4 regions of the Spirillospora sp. NPDC000708 genome follow, and region 1 is predicted to be linked to each of the others. Evidence: riboswitches for the same ligand, from Rfam matches in the RefSeq annotation. Region 1 holds a riboswitch; each other region holds the start of a gene.

Region 1 (2,190 bases):
CGCCAGGTTCAGGTCGTGGGTGCGGCGCGCCTCCTCGCCGGTGTTGTCGCGCAGTTCGAGGAACTCCTCGACGTCGGCGTGCCACGGCTCCAGGTACACGCACGCGGCGCCCTTGCGGCGGCCGCCCTGGTTGACGGCGGCGACGGACGCGTCCAGCGTGCGCAGCCACGGGACGATCCCGTTCGAGTGCCCGTTCGTCCCCCGGATCAGCGACCCGCGCGACCGGACCCGCGTCCAGGAGATCCCGATCCCGCCCGCGTACTTGCTGAGCCGCGCGACCTGCCCGTACCGCTCGTAGATCGCCTCCAGCTCGTCGCGCGGCGAGTCCAGCAGGAAGCACGACGACAGCTGCGGGCGCCGCGCCGCGGAGTTGAACAGGGTCGGCGAGCTGGGCAGATAGGACAGCGTGCTGAGCAGCCGGTACAGCTCGGCGGCCTCGTCGACGGTGTCGGACAGGCCCACGGCCACCCGCAGGAAGAAGTGCTGCGGCCGCTCCAGGACGAGCCGGGTCCGCGGATGCCGCAGCAGGTACCGGTCGTAGAGGGTGCGGAGCCCGAAGTATCCGAACCGGTCGTCCGCCTCCTCGACCGCGCCTCCCGAGGGGGGGCGACCCCCCGCGCCCCCCGGACCCTCGTCGATGAGGCGGTCCAGCGCGGCGGCGTTCTCGGCGACGAACGCGGCGGGGCCGTCGGCGAGGAGGCCCTCGGCGTGCGCGGCGGCGACGGACTCCGCGAAGCCCCGGACGCCGGCCTCGGCGGTCTCGTCGCGGATCCGGGCGGCCAGCAGCCGCGCGGCGACCCGGGAGTACCCCGGCTCCACCGCGACCAGCGCGGCGGCCTCCCCGATCGCCAGGTCCCGCAGGGCGGCGGCGCTCGCGCCGTCCCCGGCCCGGACCGCGCCGAGCACCCGTTCCGGCGCGGTCCCCTCGACGCCGGCGCAGGCCGCGGCGACCTCGGCCGCGATCCGCTCGGCGGCCGGCGCCTCCGCGGGCATGGTGACTGTCACGTTCTCTCCCCTCGTGAGACGGCCTCGCGAGGGCATGCGAACGGGCGCGGCGGCAGGCTGCCGCGCACCGTCCCCCGGCTCACCCGCGAAGCCTCGGACGTACGGCGTGCATGGCAGGTCTTCGGACTCGCGGGCACCCGCGCCTCCTGCCGGAGGCACGACCTACTGGCCGTCGCTTCCCGATCCGGACGATCCGGTTCAGTGCCTGTGACGGCGGTCGTTCCCGCTCACCGCTGCGGGGCAGTCCCGGACTTGCACCGGGTTCCCTCTTACGACGCCCCCGCCGCGAGCGGCGGGGGCGAACCAGCACGGGATTGAACCCTACATCTTGTTGATCCTCATTGCGCAACCCCAACATGTAGGGCGCGTCGGGACCGGATCGCGGGGGTCGGATGCGCGCCCGCGGACCGGGGTGGGACGATGTCCCCGTCATGTCCCCGCGTCCCAGGCAGCCGGCCTTCCGCACCGCGCGCGCGGTCGTCTTCGCGACCGTGTGCGTCGCGCTCGCGACCGTCGGCCACGACCTGGCGTCGCACGAGCCGGTGCCGGGCTGGGCGGTGCTCGCCGGGTTCGGCGCGGCCCTCGCCGTCGCCGCCGCCCTCGCCGGCCACGAGCGCTCCCTCCCGACGATCATGGGCGGGCTGCTCGGCGGCCAGTTCGCGCTGCACACGCTGTTCGCGAGCGCCACCGAGGGCATGCGCGACTGCGACACCGCCGCGCACGCGGGACACGCCGCCGCGACGCCCGCGATGCACGGCTCCGGCACGTCCATGACCGTCGCGCACGTCGCCGCCGCCGTGGTCGCGGCCTGGTGGCTGCGGCGCGGCGAGCGGGCCGCGTGGTCCCTCGCGCGGCGCCTCGCGTCCGCCGCCGACCGCCCGATCCGGCTGCTGCTCGCGCTGCTGCTGATCGAACCGGCGGAGCGCCCGCTGCGTACCCCGGTGGTGCCGGTGGCGGCCGGCGCGATCGCCACGGGACGCGCGCTCCGGCACCAGGTCGTCCGGCGGGGACCCCCTCCGCGTTCGAGGGCGCTCGCCCACCTCTGAGCGAGCGCCGTACGTCACCGGCCGCCGGATCCACGGCGCCCGGCCCTTCCCGTACGACTCGAACGGAGTTCCGTCTTGCCTTCCCGCACGCATGCCCGCCGGCTCGGCACGCTCGCCGTCCTCGCCGGCGCCGGCGTGG
Region 2 (2,190 bases), on a different contig from region 1:
TCGCGGACGACGACCATGTCGATGTCGTCGGGCGTGACGTCGGCGAGGGGGGTCTTCACGCCCGGGAACAGCTTCACCGGGCGGAGGTTGACGTAGTGGTCGAGCTCGAACCGGGTCCGCAGCAGCAGCCCGCGCTCCAGCGTCCCGCTCGGGACGCTCGGGTCGCCGACGGCGCCGAGCAGGATGACGTCCTGGCCGCGCAGCTCCTCCAGCACCGAGTCGGGCAGCGTCTCCCCGGTCCGGTGCCAGCGGGCGGCGCCCAGGTCGTAGGAGGTCTGCTCGAACGCGAGGCCGCTGGACGGGGCGACGGCCTCGAGGACCTTCAGTCCCTCGGCGACCACCTCGGGGCCGATCCCGTCACCGGGAATGACGGCCAGACGAATGCTGCGGGAAGCCATGGGCGTACTGTACTGCAAACGTCTCACTGCTTGGGCTTGCGTCTCATATCCCGGTATCGGTGTCTCGGCGGGGCGGTCCCGGCGGCCGCGGACGATCGCCGCGGACGGCGGCGCGAACGTCACCTTTGTCACCCTTCGCGGGCTTGACGCGCCGGTGGGGAGAGGAGACGCTCTCCTCGACAAGTTCACATCGAGGCGACGGTGCGCAGGAACCTGGTGCGAATCCAGGACGGTCCCGCCACTGTGACCAGGGAGTCTCCCCCAGCACGACCACGGCCGGCCGCACCGGCGGGAAGGTCGGAGGGAGACGGCGATCTGGGAGTCAGGACACTGACCCGTCGTCCTCCCGCAACCGGGGCGAGTGCACCCCGTGAGGAGACCCGACATGGCCGAGTCCGCCGTACCGTCCGCCACGTCCCCGCAGGCCGAGCCGTCCGCGGCGCCCCTGCGCCTGCCGATCCGCGACATCGTGCCATGGGCGGTGCTCGCCGTCGTGCTGGCCGCGATCCTGATCTACTTCGTCGGCGCCGAGCAGGGCGCGACGTCGGTCTTCGGCGGCACCTGGGTGCACGAGTTCACCCACGACGGCCGGCACCTGCTCGGCTTCCCCTGCCACTAGGCCGCGCCGATGATGAGAGCACTGCTGGTCCGCGGGATGCTCGCGGGCCTGGCCGCTGCCGCCCTCGCCCTGGTCGTCGCGTGGCTGTACGGGGAGCCGCAGGTCGGGCACGCCATCGCGTTCGAGGAGGCCAGGGCGCACGCCGAGCACGCCGGGCACGAGCCGGAGGTCGTCGGCCGCACCGTGCAGAGGACCGCCGGCCTGACCACCGCCATGGCGGTGTACGGGACGGCGCTCGGCGGGCTGTTCTCGATCGCGTTCGCCTTCGCGTCCGGACGGCTAGGACGGCTCGGCGCGCGCGCCACCGCCGCCCTGGTAGCCCTCGCCGGGTTCGTGGCGATCGAGCTGGTGCCGTTCCTGAAGTACCCGGCGACGCCCCCGGCGGTCGGCAACCCGACCACGATCGGCGGCAGGACGGCGCTGTACTTCTGCATGATGGCGCTGGGGATCCTGGCGACGACCGCGGCGGTGATCGTGTGCCGCCGCCTCGTCCCCCGGCTCGGCGCCTGGAACGCGATCACGGCGACCGCGGCCGGCTACGCCGTCCTGCTGGCGGTCGTGTACCGGCTCACGCCGGAGCCCGAGGCGGTTCCGGAGCACTTCCCGGCCACGGTCCTGTGGGACTTCCGGCTCGCGTCCCTGGGCGTCCAGCTCGTCCTGTGGAGCACGATCGGGCTGCTGTTCGGTTACCTGACCGAGCGTTCGGTGGCCCGCCACCGGGCCGCCGTCCCGGCCTGACCGCCGCCGGCCGCCGTCACGGGCGCACCCGTGGCGGCGGCCCGTCGCGGCGCGGCGGGCGGCGCAGGCCGCAGTCGCCGCACATCTCGCCGCCGGGCGGGACGCGGTAGTACAGGCAGCAGTTGCGCCGGACGAAGCCGCGCGGGCCGAACACCCCGGCGCCCGCCAGCGGGGGCCGGGCCAGGAGTTCGCGGACGAGCGCGGCGCGGGCGCCGTCGGGCGGGCCGACGTTCAGGCCGCCGGCGAGGGCCGACGCCGCGTTCCCCCACAGCAGGCCGTCCGCGAGGCGGGTGAAGGTGAGCATCGTCGCGCGCAGCGGCTCCAGCTGGCCGGTCACGACCGCGTCGTGGACCAGGCCGGCCGCTTCGGCGGTGCCGTCGGCCCGGTGCCCGCGCGGTTCGGCCAGCCAGAGCGCGATGGGGGCGCCGGGCGCCC
Region 3 (2,190 bases), on a different contig from region 1:
CAGCAGCCGTCCGGGTCGACGGACAGGAAGTGGCCCAGGCGGTCGATCAGGCGGCGGGACTGCTCCTCCGTCGGCGGTTCCGGGTCCGGTTCGCCCACCCGCCGGCTGAGGCGGTCGCCTTCGAGGAACGTCACCGCCGCCGCGCGCTCGGTCGCGACGAGGTCGTCCCGCGACATGCGCCTGATGCGTACGGGGTCCATGCAGGCATGATCACGCCATGGGCGGGGCGGCGCACCTGATTATTCGGGTGCCGTGCTCACCAGCGGTCGTGGTGGACGGCCGCGTGGAGGGGGCGGCGGTGGCGCCAGCCGTGCCGTTCGAGGTCCGGGACGGCCTCCAGGTGCGTGACCGGCCCGACGCACAGCCAGGCGACCGGCCGGACGCCCGCCGGGATGCCGAGGAGGTCGCGCAGGTAGGGCTCGCGGTAGAACGACACCCAGCCGACGCCCAGTCCCTCCGCCGTCGCCGCCAGCCAGAGGTTCTGGACGGCCAGGCAGACGGAGTACAGGCCGGCGTCGGCGATCGCGTGCCGGCCGAGGACGGCGGGGCCGCCGCGCTCGGCGTCGTAGGTCACCACGATCGACACGGTGGATTCGAGCACCCCGTCGATCTTGATGCGGGCGAAGCGGGCGGCGGCGTCGCCGGTGAGGGTGGCGGCGAACGCGTCGCGCTCGGACCGGACGTGGTCGTGGAACGCGCGGCGGACGTCCGGGTCGCGGACCAGCACGAAGTCCCAGGGCTGGGAGAGGCCGACGCTGGGGGCGGCGTGCGCGGCGGTGAGGACGCGGTCGAGGACGCCGTCCGGGATCGGCGCGCCGGTGAACTCGGCGCGTACATCGCGGCGGCGGTGGATGACGTCGTACAGGTTCATGGGCAGGCTCCCGCTGCGGTCGGGCCGCCCGGGGCGGGCGGCCGGTGGAGCGAGGCCGGTCTTCGGACTCCCGGATCGACGCCTCACCGCCCGCCTTCCCGGCCTGACGGCCAGTGGCCGCGCGTGCGCGCGTGGGCGGCGGCTTCCCGGTCACCGCGGCGGGCCCGTGCCGGATTCGCACCGGCTTCCCGATTCTCCCCGAGGGGCACCTCGCGTCAGTTCACGCCGTCCGCGATCGTAGCGGTGCCCGCCTTCGGGTCGGGGGAGGGGGTCAGTGGCGCTGGAAGCCGTCCTTGGTGCGCAGGCCGTAGCCGACGGCGCGGTCGATCGAGATGTGCGCCATCCAGCCGCAGAGCCCGGCGAAGATCGGAGCCCACGCGAACGGAGCGACGGTGTAGAGCGCGATGAGCGCGAGCGGGACCAGCGCGCGGTGCGCGGCGTTGTAGTACGGGACGGCGCGTGCCGGGAGCTGCCCGCGCTCGACGGTGTGCGCGTCCCGGATCCCGGCCAGGAAGGTGAGGTCGGGCGCGATGAAGAACGCGACCGCGAGGAGCGCGGCGAGCCAGCCGTGGTTGACGCCTTCGAGGACGGCGAACGCGGTCCAGAACAGCGCGTTCGCGCCCCAGGCGGTGCGGCGGGCCACGAGCGCGGCGGAACCCTTGCGGACGGTCGGAACGGTGGCGGTGCTCATGGCCTGGTGCCCTCCTGCTTGGCTAATGGCGTTAGCTACAAGCTAAGGCTAATGCCATTAGCTGTCAAGCTCATGGAGACACAACCGCTCAGAGGAACAGGGCGGCCAGCCGGGGCAGGTGCAGCCGGGTCTCGGCGTCGTCCTCGACGTCCCAGTTCTCGCCCGCGGGACGCTCGGGCCGCCGCATCGAGCGCACGGCCGACTCCATCGCCGCGTCGAACGACTCGGTCTCTCCCATGACGCGCTTGTAGGTGCTGCGCGCCGCGTAGTGCAGGCCCTCCGCGCCGATCCACCCCTCGTCCTCCCGGGCCATCCGCACCACCGTGGGGACGTCGGCCAGCGTGTCGGGGTCGTCGACGGCGCGCGCGAACACGTCGCGTCCCAGCAGCGCGAGCCCGGCGCGGAAGTCCATGAATCCGTCGTCGCCGCAGCCGCCCTCGATGAGGTAGGCGGCGTTCCAGAGCGGCCGCCGGTACGCCGAGTCGAGGACGCGCGTCAGCATGGCGTCGAACGCGACGATGCCGGGGCCGTCCAGTTCCGCGAGCCGGTCGGCCACCAGGTCGATCAGCGGGTCGTCGGGGGAGTCGCGGTCGTCGGCGTGCGCACCGGCCTCGGCCCGCGCGTCCTC
Region 4 (2,190 bases), on a different contig from region 1:
GCTGTGGCTCTACCTGGGCGACCCGCCCGGCGCCGAGTCCCGGCCGTCCGGCGCCCCGGCGAGCCCGGGTGCCCTGGCCGGTCCCGGCCTCGCGGGCGCTCCGGTCGGTGCCGAGGTGCGGTGCGCCGTCTTCGACGCCTACGTCGACGCGTCGCTGCCCGGCTACTCGTGGACGTCCGGGGACTGCGGGCGCGGTCTCAGCATCGTCCGGGAGCTGTCGCGGGGCCGCTGGGGCATGCTGCGGACGCTGTCACGGCTCGGCCCGGGCGTCCGCGGCAAGGCCGTCTGGTTCGCCGTCCCGGTGCGCGGCGGCGTGAAGCAGCCGGTCCCCGGCCTCTAGGCGCCCTCCGCCCGCCGCGTCCTGGGCCTCCAGCGCGGGGGCGATGTCGGTGACCATCGACAGCAGCGACCTGGTCAGCAGCGTCTGCACCTGCGCGCGGTCGAGGGTCCGCTCCTGGAGCCACTGCCGCGTCGCCGCGTCCGCGAGCCCGGAGTAGACGCGCAGGACGGCCCGCAGCGTGCCGGTCGGCGCGGGCACCCGCAGAACGGCGAGCATGTGCTCGACCGTCCGGTCGCGGAACCGGTTGACGAGGTGGAGCAGCTCGGGGTCCTGCCCGAAGCCCTCCGCGTCCAGCGCCGCGAACCAGGTGGTGGCGTTCCGCTCGGCGGTGTCGAGGAACAGGTTCACGCACAGCTCGACCGTCTCAGGCAGCGTCATCCGCTCGTCAGGGGGCGGCGCCTGCACCGCCGCGGTGGCCGTCAGGCCCTGGACGACCTTGAGGAACAGCTCCCGCTTGGTGCCGAAGTAGTAGTGGATGAGCCCGCGCTGGACGCCGGCCTCGCGGGCGATCGCCGCGGTGGCCACCTCCGCGTACGGCAGCTCGGTGAACATGCGGCGCGCGACGTCGAGGATCTGGTCGCGCCGCTCGTCGCGCGGCAGGCGCTGGTAGCGGGCCTTCGGGCTCCTGGTGTCGCCCGGGTGCGGCGTCGCGGCTCCGGCGGCCTCGCCGCGCGGGGCTGCGCGTCGCTCCATACCGACCAGTAGACCATCTCATTGGCGTATCGCCAACATTGACCGGCACTCCGCCGATAGATGGCCGGGTCGAGCGCGTCCGGCCGGTGTGCGATCCTGGGCGGGCGACGGACGCGGAGGAACCCGGTGCGAATCCGGGGCTGTCCCGCAACTGTGACCAGGGGAGCCCCCCTCGACACGGCCACGGCACGCGGTGCTGGAAGGCCGAGGGGGAGCGGTGATCCGGGAGCCAGGAGACTCCGGCCGTCGGACAGGCACCGCCACGGGCGTGGACACCCGAGGAAGGATGACGAGACGTGCGACCTGCGTCGGCGCCGGACACCGGCCGGCCGGAGAGGCGCGCCCGCGCGCGCTACCCCTTCTCCGCCGTCGTCGGAATGGCCGATCTGAAGCTCGCCCTGCTGATCAACGCGGTGTCGCCGGGCGTCGGCGGCGTGCTGGTCCGCGGCGAGAAGGGCACCGCCAAGTCGACGATCGTGCGCGCGCTGGCCGGGCTGCTGCCCCCGGTGCCGGCCGTGCCGGGCTGCCGGTTCTCCTGCGACCCGGACGATCCCGACCCGGCGTGCCCCGACGGCCCGCACACCCCCGGCGAGGCGGGGACGCGGGACGCGCGGCTGGTCGAGCTGCCGGTGGGCGCGTCCGAGGACCGGCTCACCGGCTCGCTGGACATCGAGCGCGCGCTGACCGAGGGCGTGAAGGCGTTCGAGCCGGGCCTGCTCGCGGCCGCGCACCGCGGCGTCCTGTACGTCGACGAGGTCAACCTGCTCCATGACCACCTGGTCGACCTGTTGCTGGACGCGGCGGCCATGGGCGAGTCGTACGTCGAGCGCGAGGGCGTCTCCGTCCGGCACGCGGCGCGGTTCCTGCTGGTCGGGACGATGAACCCGGAGGAGGGCGAGCTGCGCCCGCAGCTGCTGGACCGGTTCGGGCTGACCGTCGAGGTCGCCGCGACCCGCGACCCGGCCGAGCGCGCCGAGGTCGTCCGGCGGCGGCTGCGGTTCGAGGACGATCCGGACGGCTTCGCGGCGGCCTTCGCCGCGGACGAGGCGGACCTGGCCCGGCGGATCGCCGCCGCCCGCCGCCGGCTGCCCGGCGTGGAGCTGACCGACGCCGCGCTCCGCCAGATCACCGCCGTGTGCGCGTCGTTCGAGGTGGAC

The links. A riboswitch is a leader RNA that binds a small molecule or an ion and turns the genes downstream of it on or off. The one in region 1 is predicted to bind cobalamin.
Region 2: another riboswitch for cobalamin. It lies ahead of ABT299_RS42835 (CbtB domain-containing protein); the one in region 1 lies ahead of ABT299_RS12205 (ribonucleoside-diphosphate reductase subunit alpha).
Region 3: another riboswitch for cobalamin. It lies ahead of bluB (5,6-dimethylbenzimidazole synthase); the one in region 1 lies ahead of ABT299_RS12205 (ribonucleoside-diphosphate reductase subunit alpha).
Region 4: another riboswitch for cobalamin. It lies ahead of ABT299_RS04580 (putative cobaltochelatase); the one in region 1 lies ahead of ABT299_RS12205 (ribonucleoside-diphosphate reductase subunit alpha).

The regions. Positions count from the first base shown of each region.
Region 1 is NZ_JBEPCJ010000013.1:28,749-30,938, forward strand. It holds gene ABT299_RS12205 (ribonucleoside-diphosphate reductase subunit alpha) at 1-1,005, opposite strand, end outside; cobalamin riboswitch at 1,100-1,328, opposite strand; gene ABT299_RS12210 (hypothetical protein) at 1,437-2,051, shown strand; gene ABT299_RS12215 (YcnI family copper-binding membrane protein) at 2,127-2,190, shown strand, end outside.
Region 2 is NZ_JBEPCJ010000095.1:31,719-33,908, forward strand. It holds gene ABT299_RS42830 (3-isopropylmalate dehydrogenase) at 1-398, opposite strand, end outside; cobalamin riboswitch at 563-751, shown strand; gene ABT299_RS42835 (CbtB domain-containing protein) at 784-1,017, shown strand; gene ABT299_RS42840 (CbtA family protein) at 1,027-1,755, shown strand; gene ABT299_RS42845 ((2Fe-2S)-binding protein) at 1,772-2,190, opposite strand, start outside.
Region 3 is NZ_JBEPCJ010000053.1:21,058-23,247, forward strand. It holds gene ABT299_RS31555 (GNAT family N-acetyltransferase) at 1-200, opposite strand, end outside; gene bluB (5,6-dimethylbenzimidazole synthase) at 257-871, opposite strand; cobalamin riboswitch at 917-1,089, opposite strand; gene ABT299_RS31565 (DUF4260 family protein) at 1,143-1,562, opposite strand; gene ABT299_RS31570 (DUF4240 domain-containing protein) at 1,651-2,190, opposite strand, start outside.
Region 4 is NZ_JBEPCJ010000004.1:54,584-56,773, forward strand. It holds gene ABT299_RS04570 (ATP-binding protein) at 1-340, shown strand, start outside; gene ABT299_RS04575 (TetR/AcrR family transcriptional regulator) at 251-1,033, opposite strand; cobalamin riboswitch at 1,150-1,273, shown strand; gene ABT299_RS04580 (putative cobaltochelatase) at 1,330-2,190, shown strand, end outside.